DNA from 3 places in the Pseudoalteromonas sp. SCSIO 43201 genome. Region 2 is predicted to be linked to each of the others. Evidence: predicted binding sites of a transcription regulator. Region 2 holds the regulator's gene; each other region holds the start of a gene.
What was found. Region 2 encodes ArgR, which controls arginine synthesis, uptake and breakdown. Its sites were predicted from a motif close to ANTGAATANNTATTCANT; they were not measured.
Positions count from the first base shown of each region.

Region 1: argC (N-acetyl-gamma-glutamyl-phosphate reductase) is a predicted target of ArgR. The motif match lies at 4,960-4,977, and genes of this name have one in related genera.
Region 3: gltB (glutamate synthase large subunit) is a predicted target of ArgR. The motif match lies at 1,078-1,095, and genes of this name have one in related genera.

Region 1 covers NZ_CP072683.1:3,421,378-3,429,397, forward strand. Annotated here, with positions in the region: gene argH (argininosuccinate lyase) at 1-904, opposite strand, end outside; gene J8Z24_RS14885 (argininosuccinate synthase) at 919-2,130, opposite strand; gene J8Z24_RS14890 (ornithine carbamoyltransferase) at 2,141-3,061, opposite strand; gene argB (acetylglutamate kinase) at 3,072-3,851, opposite strand; gene argC (N-acetyl-gamma-glutamyl-phosphate reductase) at 3,848-4,858, opposite strand; gene argE (acetylornithine deacetylase) at 5,034-6,182, shown strand; gene J8Z24_RS14910 (hypothetical protein) at 6,406-6,591, opposite strand; gene J8Z24_RS14915 (zinc-dependent metalloprotease) at 6,922-8,020, opposite strand, start outside.
Region 2 covers NZ_CP072683.1:3,010,916-3,018,935, forward strand. Annotated here, with positions in the region: gene J8Z24_RS12975 (S10 family peptidase) at 1-121, shown strand, start outside; gene J8Z24_RS12980 (hypothetical protein) at 315-848, shown strand; gene J8Z24_RS12985 (5-formyltetrahydrofolate cyclo-ligase) at 845-1,471, shown strand; gene rpiA (ribose-5-phosphate isomerase RpiA) at 1,578-2,231, shown strand; gene serA (phosphoglycerate dehydrogenase) at 2,243-3,472, shown strand; gene mdh (malate dehydrogenase) at 3,553-4,485, opposite strand; gene argR (transcriptional regulator ArgR) at 4,727-5,194, shown strand; gene J8Z24_RS13010 (OB-fold-containig protein) at 5,540-6,151, shown strand; gene J8Z24_RS13015 (SPFH domain-containing protein) at 6,414-8,020, shown strand, end outside.
Region 3 covers NZ_CP072683.1:2,307,531-2,315,550, forward strand. Annotated here, with positions in the region: gene gltB (glutamate synthase large subunit) at 1-978, opposite strand, end outside; gene J8Z24_RS09780 (Grx4 family monothiol glutaredoxin) at 1,526-1,870, opposite strand; gene J8Z24_RS09785 (Fe-Mn family superoxide dismutase) at 2,247-2,828, shown strand; gene J8Z24_RS09790 (PrkA family serine protein kinase) at 3,015-4,937, shown strand; gene J8Z24_RS09795 (YeaH/YhbH family protein) at 4,964-6,247, shown strand; gene J8Z24_RS09800 (SpoVR family protein) at 6,265-7,767, shown strand.

The DNA of each region.
Region 1 (8,020 bases), 410 kb from region 2:
CACCAAAAACTCGCCCCGTTTTGCCACGGATTAACTCCAATGCGTCAGGGTTCTTTTTTTGAGGCATAAGAGATGAGCCTGAAGTTACACTATCCGCCAGCTCTATAAACCCTGACTCACCAGAATTGTAAAAAATCAAATCTTCAGAAAAACGGGATAAATGTATCATTGAGATAGAAGCACAGCTTAGCAACTCAACGACAAAGTCCCGGTCAGATACCGCATCTAAACTATTGCGAGCAGCTTCTCTAAACCCAAGGTTGACCGCCAGTGCTTGACGGTCAATGGGATACGCAGTGCCAGCTAGTGCGCCTGAGCCTAAAGGGCACACGTTCAAGCGATCTAAAGCATCATGCAGCCGTGACTCATCTCGCTCAATCATTTCTACATACGCCATACACCAATGACTAAATAAAACTGGCTGTGCACGCTGCAAATGAGTATAACCTGGCAAAATGGTACCTAACTCTTGCTCAGCCAGCGTGACTAGTGCCTGTTTAAGCCCGCTCAACGCATTTAGTAGCTGCTGCGCCGTTTTTCGACTCCACAATCTAAAATCAGTCGCTACCTGATCATTACGGCTTCGCCCTGTGTGCAGCTTTTTACCTAAATCGCCAACTTTGTCGATTAGTTTAGCTTCAACATACGAATGAATATCTTCATATCCAGCCCTTGCAACGCTATGAGGATCAGCAAGCACCTCATCCAACAGTAGCTTAAGTGCTGAAACAATCTGCTGGTGCTCACCTTCACTTAATATGTCAACCTGCTTCAGTGCTCCAGCCCAAGCGATAGAACCAACAATATCTTGTTCTGCCAACTGATAGTCAAATGGCAAAGAATCATTAAATTGCTTAAATGCTTCATCAGGACCTGATGAAAAACGGCCGCCCCATAATGCCATTTTATGCTCCTAATTTATTGCTGTTTTAGTTTGTTTAATGCCGAAATACGGCTAGACAGAGAGAAAAGACGAATAAAGCCTTCAGCATGTGATTGGTCATACACGTCATCCTCACCAAAGGTTGCGAAGTCCTCGCTGTACAAGCTATTTATTGACTGCTTTTGAACGGCCTGCACATGGCCTTTATAAAGCTTAAGTACCACTTCCCCTGTTGCTTGTTGTGCGAATGATTCAGCCGCTGCCAAAATAGAGTCTTTGAGAGGCGTAAACCAACGACCGTCATAAACGAGATGTGCAAACTCCTCACTCAAGCTGGCTTTCCATTTACGGCATGATTTATCTAGAACTAGCTCATCTATGGCTTGTAAAGCAGCCATCATCACTGTGCCTCCCGGTGTTTCATAGCAACCACGAGATTTCATACCAACTAATCGGTTTTCAATAATATCGACCCGACCGACACCATGCGGCGCCGCAACCTCATTGAGTTTCACTAAGCATTGATATGGAGAGTAACGCTCACCGTTAACCGCTGTGATCTCCCCTTTTTCGACTAATAATGACACATATTCAGGCTTATCTGGTGCCGCTTCAGGGGAGTTTGTCATAGTCCACACTTGTGAACTTGGTTCATTCCACGGATCTTCTAATTCCCCCCCTTCATGGGAAATGTGCCACGCATTGGCATCACGGCTATAAATTTTAGTGGCAGAGGCAGCACAAGGAATATTTCGCTCGGCCAAGTAATCGAGTAACGACTCTCGACTTGATAATGACCATTCACGCCACGGTGCAATCACTTTAAGATCAGGGGCAAGGGCAGAAAAACAAGACTCAAATCGCACTTGATCATTCCCCTTACCGGTGCAGCCATGAGCTAAAGCATCAGCGCCAACTTTGCGTGCAACCTCCACTTGTGCTTTTGCGATAATAGGACGAGCCATTGAGGTACCAAGCAAATAAGTACCTTCGTAGGTTGCGCCTGTTTTCAACGTTGGATAAATATAGTCGCTAACCATTTCTTCTTTTAGGTCGACGACATAACAAGCAGATGCACCTGACGCGATTGCCTTTTGCTCCACTCCGGCAAGCTCTTCTTCGCCTTGACCGACATCCGCAACGAATGCAACTACTTCACACCCATAGTTTTCTTTTAACCAAGGGACAATCGCTGATGTATCTAAACCACCCGAATAAGCCAGTACAACCTTATTAATCTTGCTCATGTTTCTCACCTCAAACGTAATCTTTGTTAAACAGCGATACCAACAGTGCATTTTGCGCATGCATACGGTTTTCTGCTTGTTGAATAATTTTTGACTTTGGCCCATCCATTACTTCAGACGTAATTTCAAACTCACGGTGGGCAGGCTGACAATGCAGCACAGTTTGTGCACCGCAAGCCTCCAGCAATTGCTGATTGATTTGGTAGGGCATAAATGTGTCTTTAACTTGCTCAAGTGGTGTCTGATTTCCCATTGATACCCAAGTGTCAGCGTAGAGTACATTTGCCCCAGCTGCCGCTTCCACTCGGTCACTGACTAATACAGATGCCCCATTTACCGCAGCAATCTGCTCTGCTTGTTTAACAATTTGGGCATCAGGAGAATGGCCTTTTGGACATACAGCAACAAAGTCACTACCTAATGTCGCTGCAAGCAGCATCAACGAGTGAGTAACGTTATTCCCCTCACCAAGGTAAGCAATTTTGATTTGGCTGACATCCTGATAGGTTTCAAACAAGGTAAGAAAGTCAGCTAAAGCTTGGCATGGGTGGTAAAGATCGCACAAGCTATTGACTACAGGAACAGATGAAAACTCCGCCAATGTTTCAAGCGTACTGTGATGATTGACTCGAGCAACTAATCCATCAGCCCATGTTGCGATGTTTAAGGCAAAATCTTTTACAGACTCACGCGCTCCCATGGCGCCATTTTGCTGGTCAAGATAAACGGCATGACCTCCTAATTTGTGGATACCAATATCAAACGAAAGTCGAGTTCTTAAACTCGGTTTTTCAAATAAGGTAACGATAGATTTCCCGGCAAGGACTTGGTTATATTCTTGTGGATGATCCTTTATATTTTTTGCAAGTTTCAGCAACGCGATTACTTTGGCTTGATCTAATTCCAAACCGGTTAAAAAGTGTTTTGTCATGGTTTTGATCCTACGGAAGTATTTGTGTACCCACATGCTCACCATTGAGCAGTGCAATTAAGTTTTCTGGCTTTTTCCAGCTAGAGATGTACACACCTCGTCGTAAGTGTTGGGCAGCGTGAAGACTGGTCTTAACTTTGACCTCCATCCCGCCCACAATGACCTTTTGTGCGATTAACGTAGTAATTTGTTCTGCGTTGAGCTGATTTAGTGGCTGTTTGTTTTCATCCAGTACCGCAGCAACATCCGTCATCAAAATAAGTTCAGCCCCCAGTTTATTGGCAATTGCAGCGGCTGCTTCATCAGCATTGACATTGTACAAATGACCATCAACACCAATACCCACTGAACTCACCACTGGTAACTTGTCGAACTCCAATATAGCTTCAAGCATCCCTCCAGCGGTCGCTTCACATGTACCGACACGGCCTAGTGCTTTTAGTTTTTGAGTGGTCGTAAACCCAGCATCGTACAAGCACAACCCGACAGGGTTAAGCTGCGCCGTTATGGCATCTGCCATCAGTTGCTTGTTTGCACAGCCAGCAAGCGCACCAACAATATAAGGCATTTGCTCTTGTGGGCTTATGCGCAGACCTTGATGTTTTGCCGTAGCAAACCCGGCATCTGCTAACCATTTGTCAACTAATGCCCCACCACCATGAACAATTACAAACTGTTTATGTGGTGCACTTTGTTGAATTTGTTTAATGGCTAAAAATAATGCTTGCGCTGCACCTGATTGATTCAGCACCGCACCACCGAGTTTAATCACCCAAGTTTGTTTGCTCATGCTGATATTCCTAAACCTTGATAATGATCCAACCCCGCCGCCAAGTTCATGCACTGTAACGCTTGCCCTGCCGCTCCTTTAAGCAAGTTGTCAATTGCCACCACCACGATCAGCTGATTGCCTTTTTGTTGCCAACCAATATCAACAAAAGGCTGATTTTCAACAGCTTTAATTGATGGAAGTTGACCTGCCTTTAGTCTAATAAGTGGTTCATCAGCCAGCACCTGGTAAGCAGCATTGACTTGATTTGGAGTGACATTTTCCTTCAGAGTGACGTAGATTGTTTCTAAGATACCACGCTTAAAATTTCCTAAATGCGGCGTAAACAACACTGGATGACTTAGATATTTCTCAATTTCGGGGGTATGTCTGTGCGTAAACAAACCGTATGGTGCGAGTGATACCTCACAAAAATGACTTGTAACATTCGCCTTTCTACCAGCACCTGTTACACCAGAAACAGCGTTGATGATCACAGGCTGCGCTGATATCAAGTCAGCCTGTTGTAATGGTTTGAGTGCATTGAGCGCAGCGGTTGGGTAACAACCAGCAACGGCCACCAACTTCGCCGCTTTAATCGCATCGCCATACCATTCAGCTAAGCCATATTGCGCTTGTGTTAGCCAGTCTTGATATGGATGAGAAAAGCCGTAGTAGGTTTCATAATCCTCATTGTCAGATAAGCGGTAACCACCAGAAAGATCAAATACTCGCTTTCCCATTTGTAAAAACACCGGAGCAAGCTCCACGCTTACCTTATGGTCAGTGCACAAACAAACGTAATCTGTAGATTGTTCAATGAGCGAAAATGCTTGCTGATTTAGTGGTTCAAGCTCAATATCTAACAAGCCTGTATGTTCTGGATATAACTCGCTGATGAGTTTGTGTTTATCTGTGCTTTGTTCAGACACAAAGCAGTGCGTAAGGGAAAATTCAGGGTGTCTGGCAACCAGCTTAGCAAGCTCAGCACCACTGTAGCCGCTCGCTCCGATTATAGATACATTCAACATAGTACTCTCAAGATTAAAAAGTTTAATTGGAATTGTTTTTTCTAAGTGTTGAAGTCAAATCGTCGCATTGCTGCCCCTAAATATATTTATGCTAAAAAAGTGAATTGATATTCACTTTAAACACCTTTATATTTTTATGCAAGAACTTTGAATAAGTATTTTAGGAATTTTTATGAAACTTCCCGCTTTTATGGACATGTACCAACAGCTGATCGCAGCGCCATCTATCAGTGCATTAGAAGAAAGTCTAAACATGAGCAATCGGAATGTGATCCAGCTACTCGCACAGTGGTGCGAAACGTTAGGGTTTACAGTTGAAGTGACGGAACTTGAACAGGCAAAAGGTAAGTACAACCTGATTGCAAGACGAGGTAGTGGTGATGGCGGCTTAATGTTAGCGGGACATACCGATACCGTTCCATTTGATGAAAGTCGATGGCAATTTGATCCATTTAAATTGAGCATGGAAGACAATAAACTTTATGGCCTTGGCAGTATTGATATGAAAGGTTTTTTTGCCTTTGTATTAAGCGCTATTGGTGAATTAGATGAGTGTGAGCAATGTGCACCAATCATGATTTTAGCTACCGCTGATGAAGAAACAACCATGGCTGGTGCACAGGCTATCGCTAAACACCCCAACCTAAGACCTGCACGCTGTGTGATTGGTGAACCTACCGATATGGTGCCCGTCTTTACTCATAAGGGGCATATGACCAGCGCCATTCGTATTGTTGGTCGTTCAGGGCATAGTTCAGACCCTGAACGGGGCCTAAATGCCATTGAGATCATGCACCAAGTAATTGCAAATTTATTAAAGTTAAGAGAAGAATTAAAGAATAAATATTCAATAAAACATTTCGCAATTCCCTATCCAACTCTAAACCTTGGGCACATCCATGGTGGCGATAATGCAAACCGTATTTGTGGCTGCTGCGAATTACATATTGATATACGCCCTTTACCTGGATTGAGTATTAAAGAGCTACAAGGCATGTTGATAGATGCAGTTGCGCCCATTAACGCTCGCTATTCACACTGTGTTTCGGTTATGGATATGCATGACCCTATTCCCGCGTTTACTGGCTCGACAGACTCTGCGCTGGTCAAGATGGCTGAGCGCATATCAGGGCAGCAAGCGATTGCGGTTAACTACTGTACTGAAGCACCATTTTTGCAGCAACTTGGCTGCGAAACCATTGTGATGGGGCCAGGCTCTATTAACCAAGCACACCAACCAAATGAATTTCTAGCAATGGAAAAAATTCAGCCCAGCCAAGCGATACTGACACGTTTGATTAAAGAGAGTTGCTTTTTATAGAAGTCATAAAGAGAGGGTATATAACCATCTTAAGATTTGGATAAATATTGGGTTTATATCCTTTATCTTTATTGAGTGGTCTATTTTGAGGCGAGAAAGTATTGCCGATAGCCGCGCTCTGCTATCGCTAACAGTAGATACTAAAAAACCTCGCCATATTTTGACGAGGTTTTTCTATATCAGTAGCAACCTGAGTTCAGGTTTACCTGATTACTGAATAGGCTTACATTTCAGTTTTACAAATCACAATAGACATAGTGTATGTAGTCGGTCTGTCGCAACGTAAACCATCGCTGTTACATAGGTTAGTTGCTACACCACCGGCAATAGCTGGAGTTGCGTTTACAGGTAGCGCTTTGTTATCACGAGATAGATTTTTGATGCTTTTTTTATTTAGGTTTAGTTTCATTTTCAATTTTCCTGTTGAAATAATCCAATATCTCAGAATACAGCCAATGTTATCACTTAACGAAATAATAAAACTGGCCTAATTATGTCTGCTAAATTGAGTTTGTACCCATACAAGCCTAAATAGCAGTCATTTGAAATTACCAAAAAAGGTACTATTGTCAATAAATAATTTCTTTTTTGTTGATAATTTAGCTTTCAATAACACTAAAAAAGTGCACAGTTCTATATTCAAGCAGTAAGGCTTGAACTCAAACAAACAACGACTAAAGAGCATGTTATTAATCCAAGTTCAAGCAAAGTGAAAACCACCTATGGTGAAGGTTGTATATTAGATTGGTGAGCCTGGTGGCATATCGAGTGTTTTAAAGTGCCCGCTCCATTCACCTGAACGTAGATACTGGTTTATTTGCTCAGCCAGCATATGCCTAAACGCCTTATCAAATGATACGTCGTTAAACACCGATGAGTGGCTAAACGCGTTCGCTATTTTTGCTAAATAAAACTTTAGTTGCGCTTGCACTTCAGGAGCGACCTTATCACTTTGACTTAGTGTCACCAGTTTCACCGCGCTTAGATATTGCACCCTTTGCTTTAGTTTTTGTCTCATACCTGCACTCTCTGATTGCTCAAATACGCGTGTATACATTGAATCTAGTAGCGCCTGTGTGCCAAAAGATTCAGGGTCGCGCGCATGTTGTTGTGCGAGGCGGTTTAAACGTTGAGGATGTAACAATAAATCTAGACTATGCTGTGCAGCAACCTCTGGAAGCGCCATAGCATCTAGGGTTAGCCCTGTGCGACCTTTGATACTCTCGCGAGTTTTATATTCTCCATAAGCTTTGGGTGGGATCAAAGCTAAAATCGACTCCGCGATAGCCAAGGTATCAGATGAAAGCGTGTCCAATAGTGCGTTTGTTGCACTTTGTTGCCGTGCCTTGTCAACGACTTGCGCTCCTTTTATTACCTCTTCACCACGTACTTCATAGTCATAGTCTACCCCCGCGATAAGTTTAACCGCAGCTTCAACTTGATAGCGATGGAATAAATAAAGCGGCACGAGTCTTTCTTCTAACTGTGACAGCGCAACTCCTTTTTTAATGCTGTTAATTCCAAAAGTATCCAAGGCTTGTTGACGTACCTCTAGTACTCGCCGTAGCTCAGCAGCAGGATCTGCGCCATTGTCCCAAAGGTGAGCTGTGGGGTGTGCACCGCCTTTAGCCCTGGCATCTGAGTCCGAAATAAACTCCAGCTCCAGCGCTTTATTTTCAGCTAGGATGGCAGCAAGCTCAGTGGCCTCATCGGCACCGCGAAAGTCACTGTAACCATATTTAATAACCTGCGTGTCCCATGCGCCCATTCCTTTGGCATAACCTTGGGTCACATCTAACTTGCCATTTTCAAAACTTACCAGTGGATGAGGGTAATCC
Region 2 (8,020 bases):
AGGTTACCGCTCTGGACATATGATGTACCTACGTCACGAAGACTTAGAAACATCCAATGAAGATCTCCGCCGCTTCATTCAAAACACCATACCAAAAGTGGGACAGTCAGCACTTTACTAATCTTCATTAAGTAGTGGCTGCAAATGTGGCCACTATTTTAGGCTCTGCCTTGTATAAATACCTATCAAACTGCTACAAAAATAAACTTGAAAGATCAACAGGCCCTAATAATAAAAATTTCCTTTTATCTTTCTACAGTTACCTATAATCTAGATATACTTAATACTATCTATTTACAACTTAGGCACGCACCATGAACGAGCAGTTTAAAGTCGTCTTCGTTGGCATGGCCGACGGTAAAGATCAGCAAAGTGCTGCGACGACCCTCGCTGAAAGGTTAAAAACCTCGCCATCGAAAATTCAGCAGTTTTATGCTGGAAAAGCTTTATTTGCCCCCAGTGATAAAACCAAAGCACTCAAACAGATCAAACTATTAGCCAGTGTCGGGATCACTGCCAAGCTGCACGCTCATTCCTCTGCTGCCGTATCAAATCCAGATCAGGAGAGAGTTTTTGAAGCGCTTGACTACATTACAAGTAGCCTAATCAGAATTGAAGAGCGCTTAGAAGACATAGAGCAGCGCCTCGCTCCTACTCAACAACATGAAGCCACAGATAAAGAAGAAGATGACTGGGAGTCTACTGATCTGTTTGACGAGCTCGAGTACGAGCCTGCACCACCAGCGAAATCAAAAACTTGGCTTTATTATCTACTCGCGGTGCTGATTATTTTATTTATTTTGCTTGGTATCAGCTTATTTTTCCCTGAATTGCTTGCAATAGAATGAGTAAATCTAATAACAACATTAATAATTCTCAACTTACTAGGGGTGAGTTGAGAAAAACCATTAGAAAACGTAGAAACTCGCTATCTTCAATAGAGCAATCTGTTGCAGCCACACAATTAAATATTAATTTTTTTCAACATGTAAACTTACCAAATAACGCCCGTATAGGTGTCTATTTACAAAATGATGGAGAACTAGACACATCCCTTTTAATTCAATCACTTTGGTCTAAAAAACATCAAGTTTACCTACCTATAATACACCCATTTAACCACACTAACTTACTCTTTCAGAAGTATGAAAAAAACTCACCCATGAAGACAAATCGCTATGCTATCTTGGAGCCTAAGCTAGATTGCTCAGCTGTGGCGCCTCTTGCATCGTTAGATTTACTATTGATGCCGTTAGTCGCTTTTGATGAGCATGGAAACCGCTTAGGTATGGGTGGTGGATATTATGATAGAACATTGGCGTTACATTATGCTGAGCAGCGAGATAAGCCAACTTTGATGGGGCTGGCTCATGACTGTCAGCGCGTTTTAAGCTTACCGACCGAAGCTTGGGATATCCCACTGCCAACTATTCTTACACCCACCCGCTTATATACTTGGCCGGAACAATAATAGAGTGCAACAAGTTAAGCGCGATTAGCGCTGCTTTTGACCATGACGCTACCACTTTGATTGAGTTATACTCTGTGCAACTTCAATAACAATTAAGTGTAGCGTTATGACTCAAGATGAAATGAAAAAAGCCGCAGCGTGGGCAGCCTTAAACTACGTAGAAGAAAATACGATTGTTGGGGTTGGAACAGGTTCCACCGTTAACCACTTTATTGATGCGTTAGGAAGCATCAAAGACAATATCAAGGGGGCGGTTTCCAGTTCTGAAGCATCAACGGAAAAACTAAAAGCACTTGGCATTGAAGTCTTTGAGCTAAACGATGTGTCAGAACTTGCAGTATATGTCGATGGCGCAGATGAGATTAACAGTCAAAACGAGATGATAAAAGGCGGTGGTGCGGCACTCACACGTGAAAAAATTGTCGCTGCCGTCGCTAAAAAGTTTGTTTGTATTGTTGATAACACCAAACATGTCGACACTTTGGGCGCTTTTCCGTTGCCAGTTGAAGTGATCCCGATGGCACGCAGTTATGTAGCGAGAGAATTACTTAAGCTTGGCGGCGACCCTGTGTACCGCCAAGGTGTCACTACAGATAACGGCAACGTTATTTTAGATGTACACGGCCTAGAAATTAGCGCAGCAAAAGCGCTTGAAGAAAAAATTAACCAGATTGTTGGCGTTGTCACCAATGGCTTATTTGCCTCACGTGGCGCTGACGTTGTTATAACAGGCACCGAAGAAGGGCCTAAAATCAACTAGTGAGATTACAGATGAGCAAGGTTTCGTTATCAAAGGATAAAATTCGAATTTTGTTGTTAGAAGGTGTGCACCAAAGTGCGGTAGAAACACTAAAGCGCAACGGCTACAGCAATATAGACTATGTCAAAACATCCTTACCGGAGCCTGAGCTTATCGAGCGGATCAAAGACGCCCACTTTGTCGGGATCCGCTCTCGTACACACTTAACAGAAACCGTGTTAGCGCAAGCTGAAAAGCTAGTCGCGATTGGGTGCTTTTGTATCGGTACCAACCAAGTTGACTTGAATGCTGCAAAACAGCGCGGTATCGCTGTATTCAATGCGCCATTTTCTAATACTCGCTCGGTTGCAGAGCTGGTGTTGGGTGAAATCTTGTTATTACTTCGCCGTATTCCTGAGCGCAATGCCAAAGCACACCGTGGTGAATGGGATAAGTCGGCCGATGGCTCCTTCGAAGCTCGCGGAAAAACACTGGGTATTATTGGTTATGGCCATATCGGTACTCAGCTTGGCATTATGGCTGAAAATATCGGCATGAATGTCGAGTTCTACGATATTGAGGATAAACTTACCCTAGGAAATGCAACCCAGCTCCCAACTCTGACGCAATTATTACAGCGTGCTGATGTGGTTAGTTTACATGTACCAGAAACGCCACAAACGAAAAACCTCATCGGTATGGCTGAAATCGAAGTCATGAAACAAGGTGCAATTCTGATCAACGCTTCTCGTGGTACTGTTGTTGATATTGACGCCTTAGCAGAGGCATTAGCGGGTAAAAAGCTATCCGGCGCGGCAATAGATGTCTTTCCAGTAGAGCCTAAGTCGAACAACGAAGAGTTTGTCTCACCACTGCGTGAATTTGACAATGTACTACTGACCCCACATGTTGGTGGCTCAACCCAAGAAGCACAAGAAAATATCGGTGTAGAAGTAGCTGGCAAGCTCACAAAATACTCTGATAATGGCTCAACAGTCACCGCCGTGAACTTCCCTGAAGTATCATTACCTGAGCTATCGAACAGAAGCCGTTTACTGCATGTGCATGTCAACCGCCCTGGTGTGCTGACTCAAATTAACCAAGCATTTGCTCAGCATGGTATCAACATCGCCGCGCAGTATCTGCAAACAGACGAGTCGATCGGTTATGTTGTCATAGATGTCGATAGCGACCATTCAGAAGTTGCGTTGAAAGAGCTGAGCGCAGTAGAAGGTACACTAAGAGCTCGTATTCTTCACTAAACCCAACAGTGTGAGGGTAAACCTCAGGCATAAAAAAACCAGTCACTGTAAAAGCGACTGGTTTTTTGTATCAGTCTGGCTTAAGCCATGAAATCAACACCTTCTTTGATGTCTTTTTCAAGTGTCGCTAGCATGTCGTCTTTTGCTTTTTGCTCAAACGCACTTAGCTCACCGTAAGGAAGTAACTTCTCTACACCGTTTTTGCCAAGGATAACTGGCTGAGCAAAGAATGTAGCATCGCCTGTGTTACCTTCAACATAGGCGTATTCTAACACTTCTTCACCTTGCAGGCCTTTCACTAACGAGAAACAGAAACGTGCAGCTGCTGCCCCCATAGATAATGTCGCTGAGCCGCCACCAGCTTTTGCTTCAACCACTTCAGTACCTGCGTTTTGAATGCGAGTAGTAAGTGAAGCAACTTCTTCGTCAGTAAACTCAACACCTTCAACTTGAGAAAGAAGAGGCAGAATTGTAGTACCTGAGTGACCACCAATTACTGGGATCTTAACTTCAGAAACATCTAGACCTTTTAGCTCTGCGATAAAAGTTTCAGCGCGGATAACGTCAAGCGTTGTTACACCGAATACACGAGCTGGATCATAAGTTCCTGCTTTTTTGAATACTTCAGCAACGATTGGTACCGTGCCATTTACTGGGTTTGTAATGATACCGACAAGTGCTTTAGGGCAGTTTTTAACAATACCTTCAGCAAGCGTTTTGATGATACCAGCATTTACATTGAATAGATCAGCACGGTCCATACCCGGCTTACGCGGCATACCAGCAGGGATAAGCACTACGTCAGCACCAGCTAGTGCTGGGTCTAGGTCATCTTTACCATAACCTGCAACAGTTACCGCAGTTGGGATGTGAGATAAGTCAACTGCAACACCAGGTACAACAGGTGCAACGTCATAAAGCGCTAACTCAGAGCCAGCTGGTAGACCATTTTTAAGCAATAAAGATAGAGCTTGACCGATACCGCCAGCGGCACCTAATACAGCAACTTTCATGTGAATTCTCCATAATTTGAAGGTGGAATTGAGTGTGCAGTAAAGATAATGAAAAGCGCAGGTAAACACAAATATATCACGGCTATTTTCAAGATTTTTTGACTAATGTCTTAAGTAAAAGTGTAAAGATCGCGACACTTTGTGCGCCAATGCTTTACGACAGCGATTTTGGTCGCGCAAATTTGGGGATCCTTACGGTTTTGTGTAGAATTTAAAAATTAGCCGTAAAAGAAGACAAACTATGCAGCCGCAAGAAAAACAAGAAGCACTTATCAAAGCATTTAAAGCGATTCTAAAAGAAGAAAACTTTGGCTCTCAAGGTGAAATTGTTGATGCGCTCAAACAACAAGGGTTTGACAATGTTAGTCAAAGTAAAGTCTCCCGTATGCTTAGCAAGTTTGGCGCTGTAAGAACCCGTAATGCAAAGCAGGAAATGGTTTATTGTTTACCTGCTGAGATGAGCGTGCCCACGGCAAAAAGCCCACTACGCCAACTAGTCGTAGACATTATGCACAATGAAATGATGATCATTATTCGCACCAGCCCAGGAGCTGCCCAGCTAATCGCGCGATTATTGGACTCTCTTGGCACAGCAGATGGTGTACTAGGTACCATAGCCGGTGACGATACTATTTTTATTGCACCAGCTAAAATATCAGAAATAGACGTGACCCTAGATAAAGTAAAGACACTATTTGATAACGTATAATACTCCGCCGCGCTGGTATCACAACTGGCGCGATTTCCCCGCCTCAGCTTATTGCACACAGCTAAACAAATGGGTTAAAACAACAGCAAATATTTAGTTGACATAATATGTCTCATTGTGGCAACTTTAGATACACAGGGTGACTATTTCTCACCTTACAAGAGGGACAGCTTGTTTTATACCAATTATCTATTGAGTATTATCAGCAACACAGCATATCGATTATCCCTCGTTCAGCTATAATGCAATGCGCTGTCAAGTCGTGAAAGCAAAAACCCATGAACACGCAGCCTTTTCTAATTATTTGCTGAGCACAAAGTAAATACGAGGAGTTAAGGAGCGCAAATGGAATTTTTAAATACAGCATTTACTTTTCCTACGATCATTTTTTCAACCTTACTATTGATCGTCATCTTATTTTGGATAATAGCTCTGCTGGGCTTGGTAGATCTCGATATTTTAGAGAGTGATGTTGATATTGAAGCGAACACTGCTTCAAGTAGCTCGTATTGGCAACTCGCATTTGGTGGAGTGCCACTGAGTATCTCACTGAGCATTATTATATCGCTTGGCTGGATTATCAGTTTATATACTCAGCAGCTTTTTGCTTATTTGCTCGGTAATGGTATTTCCTATTATTTTATAGGTACAGTATTCATGCTCGCCAGCCTTATCGTAGCTTTACCACTTACCGCGCTGTTGGTAAGGCCTTTACGACGCTTTTTTGAAAGCCAAGAAACCACTTCAAAACATGCGCTGGTTGGACTTGAGTGTACCATCGCCACGTCACGCGTAAGTAGCACCTTTGGTCAAGCCAGAGTATATATTCAGGGTACTGAACAACTGATTGAGATCCGTTCAGACGAAGACAATACCTTCACCATAGGAGACAGTGCGTTACTTATTGACCATGACATCACGACCCATAGCTACACGGTTGTAGCTAAACCTTGGTAATTGCACCCTTACTCTGCTCAATTAGTGACAGAGTAGAACACACAATTAACTCGTATCTGAAGTAAAAATAAAGTGCTTGTTAAATCGGACTCAACAGCCTTTTTATCTAGCCAACAGCTTTACACAGAGCGTACTTAGTCACCTATCTATTTGCAGCAGGAACATAACTATCAATGCAATGGGTGAAACATACAAAACAACGGAATTAAAACACGAGCCACTACTTCTGGTTCAAACTATATAGCGCAAAGCAGGAACAAGCATGGAATTTCTAAATAACCTCGGACCGGTACTCGCAATCGCGGGAATAGCCATTGTAATCATATTCGCCATTTTACTTTTAATAGGTAAATTCTACCGTAAGGTTGAGCAGGGTCAGGCATTAATCATCAACAAAATGAAAAATGAGCCTGATGTTACTACCACAGGCGGTGTTGTATTACCCGTGATCCACAAAATGGAAGTGATGGATATTTCAACTAATCGCATGGTATTAGAGCGCCGTGATAACAGCGGCCTCATCTGTAAAGACAATATCCGTGCCGATATTGCCATTACCTTTTATATCCGCGTCAACGAAAATAAAGAAGACATTCTACGTGTTGCAAAGCAAGTTGGTTGCGCTCGCGCATCAGCACCAGAAACCTTGCAGGCACTGTTTGAGGCCAAATTCTCAGAAGCCTTGAAAACAGTAGGTAAACGTATGAACTTTGAGGAGTTGTTTACTCACCGTAATGAATTCCGTGATGCAATTAAAGAGGTGATTGGCCAGGATTTATCGGGCTATACATTAGAAGATGTCGCGATTGATTACCTTGAGCAAACTTCTATTGATAAACTAGATCCAAATAACATCCTCGACGCTGAAGGTATTCGTCGTATTACCGAAAAAACCTCTAGGCAAAACGTTGAAACCAATCAGCTTAAATGTGATGAGAAAGCGCAGATCGACAATCAAAACCAAGCTGCATTCGAAAAAGCCGCAGAAGTTGAGCGTCAAAGAGAAGATGCAAGCGCAAAACAACGTCGTGAAATTGAATCGGTGCGTGCAAGAGAAGCTGCTGAAGCGGAGCGCGTGAAACATGAAGAACGCTTAAAAGCCGAAGAGGCTCGTTTAAAAGCCGATGAAGCAATCGCGATTGCTGAGCATAACAAACAACGTGAAATCGACGTAGCGGAGCAAAACCGCCTTCGCTTGCTTGCCATTGAAGAAGAGAAAGTGGCACGCTCACGAGAAATTGAAATCATCGAACGCGAGCGCGAAACCGATATTTTACGTATTCAAAAAGCCAAAGCTCTTGAGGTTGAGCAAAAAGAAATTGCTGACGTTCAGCGTGAACGCGTTGCTGTCGAGAAGACCGTCGCAGAAGAGCAAGAGCGTATCAAAGATGTACAGTGTATTGCTGATGCTGAGCGTCAAAAACAAGCCAAAATTATTCTTGCGCAAGCAGAGGCCGAAGAAGCTCTAGTGAAAGATATTGAAGCGGCAAAGGCCAAAGAGCAAGCAGCTGAGTTTAAAGCCCGTGAAATGGAAAAAATGGCTTCAGCAGAGCTACGTATTGCAAATCAGACAGCTGAGTCGAAGAAGATATTGGCAGAAGCTTCGCAAGTTGAAGCAGCAGCATCTGGGCTTGCTGAAGCCGATATTATCAAAGCGAAAGCAACCGCTAATGCACTGCAAGGTGAAACAGAAGCACAAGTACTAAGACAAAGACTTGAAGCTGAAGCACAAGGCAAGCGTGACATTGGTATGGCAGAAGCCGAAGTGCAGACAGCCATGGCTGACGCCATTGAAAAACAAGGTGAGGCGGAAGCCATCAATCTTGAGCGCAGAATGTCAGCTGAGGCAAAGGGTCTCACAGAAAAGCT
Region 3 (8,020 bases), 700 kb from region 2:
ATTAAAATCATAGAATGCGCGAAGATCTTCATCCATAGCGCGGTTTTTCTGCCATGCGGGAGGCACAAGCATACGCATTGCTCGAAACAGATCCATCCCACCCGCTAAAAACAGCTCTAACATGTTGTCTAAGCTAGAGGAATCAGATCCAATCTCATTGACAAACGGCGCTGCCGTTTGTAAATCAGGTAATAGCGGTGAAGCAAACTTGTAGGCCCGAGCACGCGCCCACTGACGATTGCCTTGAATTGTATTGATCTCACCATTGTGTGCTAAATAGCGAAATGGTTGAGCCAAAGGCCATCGAGGCTGAGTATTGGTTGAGAAGCGTTGGTGAAATACGCAAATAGCGCTCGTCATACGGATGTCAGCAAGATCAGAATAGAAGTTAGGTAAATCCACTGGCATCATCAAGCCTTTATAGATAGTCACCAAGCCAGACAAACTGCAAATATAAAATTGCTCGTCCTGCTCCAACCTTTTTTCAATCCGACGCCTCGCAATATAAAGGCGTCGCTCTAAATCTTTAGGACGCCAACCTTCTGGCGCACCGATAAAAACTTGCTTAAACTCAGGTAATTGTGCTTTGGCAATAGGGCCAAGCATGGATGGATCAGTTGGTACTTCACGCCAACCAATCACCGTCAGTGTTTCTTTTTCTAATTCTTCACAAATGACTTTTTCTGCCGCTGCTGCTAGCGCTTGATCTTGATTTAAAAATATCATGCCAACCGCATAGTTTTTACCTATGTGCCACTCATTTTCGGCAGCAATAGCTCGAAAGAAGCTATCTGGTTTTTGCAACAATAATCCACACCCATCACCTGTTTTGCCATCGGCAGAAATACCACCACGGTGCTGCATACGGTCTAAACCAGTTATGGCTGTTCGGATCAGTTTATGGCTCGGCTGTCCGCTCACATGCGCAATCAAACCAAACCCACAGTTATCTTTTTCTAATTTTGAGTCATATAGCATAGACTCCTCCCCTTGCTACAACGGCCAGCTCATGACGGTACGACGAAATGCTGGCAGATACTCAAAATTAGCCTTGATTGAAAGTAGAGTCAACACAAATATGAATACATATTCATTAAGTTGAATATTTCTCATTGGTAATACAAGTTACCCAAATCAATCAAAATTTATCATTTTGAAAATATTGAATATAAATTTGCAAAATGACACCGGTATCAACAAGTATATAATGGCCACAAGATCCACGCAAGTAAACGTTTACGTAAACGTAATCAAAATTAAAATATGAATAAATATTCACACAATTACTATAAACCAAAGACTGGCTAACAAGCACTACATGAGAATGGCTATATAAATATGCAGCGGCAAACCTGTTTTAGTTGACGTACACGTCAACTAAATAAACAAAAGTTGGATCCAAATTGAAACGAGTAATTGTCTAGTGAAGGGATCAGGCGATTAATAAACGAGTAAAAGTATAAAAAGGGAGGAAGTTAACCAGAAAAATTAGGGCGGCAGAGCTTATGCTCTGCCAGGTATGACATTATTCAGCCGCTGCATCATCTTTTTTATACTTAGCAGCTGTTTCTGAGATTAGTGGTTGAAGCTCACCTTTTTGGAACATCTCAATAATGATGTCACAACCACCAATCAGCTCACCTTCAACCCAAAGTTGTGGAAAGGTAGGCCAGTTTGCATAATGCGGTAGCTCTGCACGAATATCAGGGTTTAGTAGTATATCTACATACGCAAACTGCTCACCGCACGCCATCAAAGCCTGAGATGCTTGCGAAGAAAAACCACAGTTAGGGAGTTTAGGAGACCCTTTCATATAAAGAATAATTGGGTTTTCTTCGATCTGTTGTTTAATCTTATCAATAGTTTCCATTAGTTACCTCAAAATGACGTTTTTCCGATATTTATGTACAGCACGCTAATATCGGCACTTTAGCTTGCTACTCACTATTACAACACACATTAGTAAACCACTACGCCAGCCGCACGATAGGTTAGAAGCAACGGTATAGCGCCTAAACTGAGCTCATTTATTGCCCATGTGAAGGCTGCTATTTGGCATCGGTTCACAAAGAATATGTATTATAAGTCATTAAGTCACTGGCACGCATTGCTGTTTGCCAAAACTTGAGTAAAATAGTCAGGAATTATAGTATCACTATAAAAGCCAATGGTATAGAAAAGTGGGCTAATGTTAGCTTGCTTTCGTATGAGTTGTTGGCAAATCAACCAAAAAAATGGAGATTAATATGGCATTTGAACTACCGTCACTACCTTATGCACTAAACGCACTTGAGCCGCACATCTCTCAAGAGACGTTAGAATTCCACCACGGCAAACACCACAACACTTATGTTGTAAAGCTAAATGGTTTAATTGAAGGTACTGACTTCGAAGGTAAATCACTAGAAGAGATCGTTTGTAGCTCTGAAGGTGGTGTTTTCAACAATGCTGCTCAAATCTGGAACCATACGTTCTACTGGCACAGCTTAGCACCAAATGCAGGTGGCGAACCAACAGGTAAAGTTGCGGAGCTAATCAACGCGAAATGGGGCTCATTTGCTGCGTTCCAAGAAGCTTTTAATGACAAAGCGGTAAATAACTTTGGCTCAAGTTGGACTTGGTTAGTTCAACTTGCTGACGGCTCTTTAGATATCGTAAATACTTCAAACGCAGCTACGCCGCTGACTGAAGAAGGTGTTACACCAATTATCACAGTTGATCTTTGGGAACACGCTTACTATATCGACTACCGTAACGTCCGTCCTGAATACCTAAAGGGTTTCTGGGCACTTGTTAACTGGGACTTTGCAAACAGCAACCTAGCTTAACATCAACTATCATCATTGATGCAATAATGAGGGTGCTAAGGCACCCTTTTTTGCGCCTGTAATTCAACATTAATACATAAAAAATCTAGTTTTTTTTGGGTATTATTCATATCACGACTAAGCTTTAAGTAACCTTTCCTAATCTATGATCCGCAATCCATACAAGGTAGCTTACTGGAGGTCGTTATGACAATATTTGAACATTATCAGGCCAGATATGAAGCCGCGCAAGAAGAAGAGTACACTATCGCGGAATTTCTTGAAATTTGTAAAAATGATAAATCAGCCTATGCCAGCGCCCCAGAGCGACTATTAATGGCGATTGGCGAACCGGAGATGATTGACACATCTAAAGATGCGAGGCTAAGTAGACTGTTTTCCAATAGAGTAATAGCAAGATACCCTGCATTTAACGAGTTTTATGGCATGGAAGACGCTATTGAACAGATAGTCTCTTATCTCAAACACGCAGCCCAAGGGCTTGAAGAGTGTAAGCAGGTGCTCTATTTACTCGGTCCTGTTGGTGGGGGTAAGTCTTCTATCGCCGAGAAATTAAAATATTTAATGCAAAAAGTACCGGTGTATTCGCTAAAAGGCTCACCAGTTAACGACCACCCACTTTGCCTGTTCAGTCCTCAAGAAGACGCTGACTTGTTAGAAAAAGAGTACGGAATCCCTACCCGCTATATTAAAACTATAATGTCGCCATGGGCTACCAAACGCTTACATGAGTACAACGGTGATATTACTAAATTCACTGTTGTAAAGCGGTATCCATCTATACTTGACCAAATAGCCATCGCTAAAACAGAGCCTGGCGATGAAAACAACCAAGACATCTCAGCGCTAGTGGGTAAAGTAGACATTCGTAAGCTTGAACACTTTGCTCAAAATGATCCTGATGCCTACGCATATTCAGGTGCACTTTGCCTTGCAAACCAGGGGTTAATGGAGTTTGTTGAGATGTTTAAAGCCCCCATCAAAGTGCTACACCCGTTATTAACTGCAACTCAGGAAGGAAACTATAACGGCACGGAGGGTATTTCTGCACTTCCCTTTAGTGGGCTGATCCTTGCGCACTCTAACGAATCTGAATGGCAAACCTTCAAAAACAACAAAAATAATGAAGCGTTTTTAGACCGCGTTTATATCGTTAAAGTGCCTTATTGCCTACGCGTATCAGAAGAAGTAAAAATCTACGAGAAGCTCATAGAAAATAGCGAATTGCGGCAAGCTCCATGTGCCCCTGGCACGCTAGAAACTTTAGCTAAATTTTCGGCACTGTCGCGGATTAAAGAGCCTGAAAACTCAAGTATTTATTCCAAAATGCGAGTGTATGATGGAGAGAGTTTAAAAGATACAGATCCCAAAGCTAAGTCTTATCAAGAGTATCGTGACTATGCGGGAGTAGATGAGGGGATGAACGGTCTCTCCACTCGATTTGCGTTTAAAATACTTTCACGCGTCTTCAACTTTGACCACAGTGAAGTTGCAGCAAATCCAGTTCATTTGTTTTATGTATTAGAGCAACAAATAGAGCGAGAGCAATTTAACGCAGAAGTTCAGGAGCGTTACTTGAGCCACTTGAAAGGCTATCTTATTCCTCAATATGTTGAGTTTATTGGTAAGGAATTACAAACAGCATACCTAGAATCGTACTCTGAGTATGGACAAAATATATTTGACCGTTATGTAACCTATGCAGACTTTTGGATCCAAGATCAGGAGTACCGAGATCCAGACACTGGTCAGTTGTTTGACCGCGCAGCATTAAATGCAGAACTTGAGAAGATCGAAAAACCCGCGGGTATTTCAAATCCAAAAGATTTTCGAAATGAAATCGTCAATTTTGTCTTGAGAGCCAGAGCCCACCATAATGGTGATAATCCGGTATGGACTAGCTATGAAAAGCTAAGAACCGTTATTGAGAAAAAGATGTTTTCTAATACAGAGGACTTACTTCCTGTTATTTCATTTAATGCAAAAACCTCGGCTGAAGACCAGAAGAAGCATGAGGATTTCGTCAATCGCATGGTTGACAAAGGCTATACCCAAAAACAAGTTCGCTTACTCTCTGAATGGTATTTAAGAGTAAGAAAGTCTCAGTAACTTGTAAGCATTAAAGAGGGTGTTATATGGCGCATTTTATTGATCGCCGTCTTAACGGCAAAAATAAGAGCACTCTGAACCGCCAGCGTTTTATCCGCCGCTACAAAAAGCAGATAAAAAAGGCGGTATCAGAGGCGATTAACAAACGAAGTGTGACTGATGTCTCAAGTGGCGAAAGCATTTCTATTCCACAAAGAGACATTAGCGAACCTACTTTCCATCAAGGTAAGGGGGGAGATAGAGAGCTTATTCACCCTGGTAATGATCAATTTTCTACAGGTGACAAAATTCAGCGCCCGCCTTCCGGTCAGGGAGGTGGTGGTGGTGAGGGCGAGGCAAGTGACCAAGGGGAAGGCCAAGACGATTTTGTTTTCTCTATTTCTAAAGATGAATATTTAGATTTATTGTTTGAAGATTTAGAGCTGCCTAACCTGCAACAGAGTCAGTTGGATAAACTGATGCAAATGAAAACACATCGGGCGGGCTTTTGTAACGATGGTATGCCAAGCAACTTAGACATTGTACGAAGTCTAAAAGGCTCTATGGCACGACGCATAGCTATGACATCAAGCAAAAGGCGCGAATTAAAAGAGTTAGAAGAGGAATTAGCCAATTTGTTAGCTGAGCCGGTGCCTCCGCAACAAAAGATAATTGATATCGAGCAACGTATTGAAATATTGAAAGCACAAATTGCTGCGGTGCCTTTCATCGACAATTACGATCTGCGTTTTCGTAATTACGAGCGACGCCCCCACCCCACCAGCAAAGCGGTTATGTTTTGCTTGATGGACGTATCTGGTTCTATGGATCAAGCGACCAAAGATATGGCAAAGCGTTTTTATATTTTGCTATATCAGTTTTTAACCCGAACATATAAAGATATAGAGGTGGTATATATCCGCCACCATACTCAAGCCAAAGAGGTGGACGAGCAAGAGTTTTTCTATTCGCAAGAAACGGGGGGTACTATCGTCTCAAGTGCACTGAAGCTAATGGATGAGATTATTCAAGAACGCTACGCGCAGGGCGACTGGAATATATACGCAGCACAAGCTTCAGATGGCGACAATTGGGCAGACGATTCGCCGCAATGTACTCAAATACTTTCAAGTAAACTGCTCAAAACTGTACGGTATTATGCTTACATTGAAATAACGACCCGGGCGCATCAAAGCCTATGGCGAGAGTATCAAGGAGTAGCTAATGCCTTTGATAATTTTGCTATGCAACACATTCGAAGCGTAGAGGATATTTACCCTATCTTCAGAGAGCTGTTCAAAAAGAACAAAGATAAGCAAAGCGCTGCATAATTTTGGGAGGTTGTGCGATGACCTATAAGCCAATAGACGATGGTCCTGATTGGACTTTTGATTTACTTGATACTTATCATCAAGAAATTGCTCGTGTAGCAGAGCATTACAGACTAGATACCTACCCTAATCAAATTGAGGTGATCACGGCCGAACAAATGATGGATGCGTACTCCAGTGTCGGTATGCCTATTGGTTATGCGCATTGGTCCTACGGCAAAAAATTTATTCAAACAGAACAAACTTACAAACGCGGTCAAATGGGACTGGCGTATGAAATTGTGATCAATTCAGATCCCTGTATCGCTTACCTTATGGAAGAAAATACTTTGCCGATGCAGGCGCTGGTTATGGCACACGCTTGTTATGGGCATAACTCATTCTTCAAAGGTAATTATTTATTCAAGACATGGACGGACGCGTCGTCTATCATTGACTATTTAGTATTCGCAAAAAACTATGTCGCTAAATGCGAAGAAAAGTACGGCATAGACGAAGTAGAAAACCTGATTGACTCTTGCCATGCGCTGATGAACTACGGCGTTGATCGTTATAAGCGTCCACAACGTATATCTATGTTTGAGGAGCAGAAGCGCCAACAAGAACGTGAAGACTATTTACAGTCTCAGGTTAATGAACTTTGGCGCACAATACCAAAAGGCGAAGATCAAGAAACACACGACCGTCCACGCTTCCCAACGGAGCCTCAAGAGAATATCTTATACTTTATTGAGAAAAATGCCCCACTACTTGAGTCATGGCAACGTGAAATAATACGTATTGTTCGTAAAGTATCACAGTATTTTTATCCTCAAAGACAAACCCAAGTTATGAACGAAGGCTGGGCAACATTTTGGCATTACACCATATTGAACCACCTATATGATGAGGGAAAATTAAGTGATTCCTTTATGTTGGAGTTCTTACAGAGCCATACCAATGTAGTTTACCAGCCCCCTTACAACAGTAAATTTTACTCTGGTATTAATCCGTACGCATTGGGCTTTAATATGATGGTAGATATTCGTCGTATTTGTGAAAACCCGACTCAGGAAGATAAACAATGGTTCCCTGAGTTTGCAGGAAGCAATTGGCTGGATACTCTGCACTTTGCGATGCAAAACTTTAAAGATGAGAGCTTTATTAGTCAATTTTTATCACCAAAGCTGATGCGTGACTTTAAACTTTTTACTATTGTTGACAAGCAAAAATCACCGCATCTAGAAGTTGGTGCTATCCATGATGAAATGGGCTATCAGCAGCTTCGCAGCGCACTTTCTGCACAGTATAATTTGAGTAATCATGAACCAAATATTCAAGTCTACGATGTTGATATCAGAGGTGATAGATCGCTAACTCTTAGATACATCCCACAGGGTGGGATCCCACTTGCAGGGTCGAAGCAAGAGGTGATAAAGCACCTTTATCGCTTATGGGGGTTTAAAGTTCGCCTTGAGCAAGTTGATGAAACGGGTAAAGTAGAGCAAATCGCACAATGTCCAGAAACCGAAGGTGAATGATACTTGGCTTATCGGTTTGTTCAATTAAGTGGTGTGTTTAAGGCGATAACACCACTTAATTTCACCTCCATAAAGAGAGCACTAGGTTTTATTAAAGACAAAGGTAAATAGGTAAGCAGCTGGCTTTATACTCCAAAGCCTGAGCATGTTGTGAACTTACTTGTTTTTTTAAAGTTCGCCTTAAGCCTTAATCTTGCTCTAGCCTAAGGATGTTAACTGCCCTTTCCTTTTCACCTCACGACTCGATGCCAAT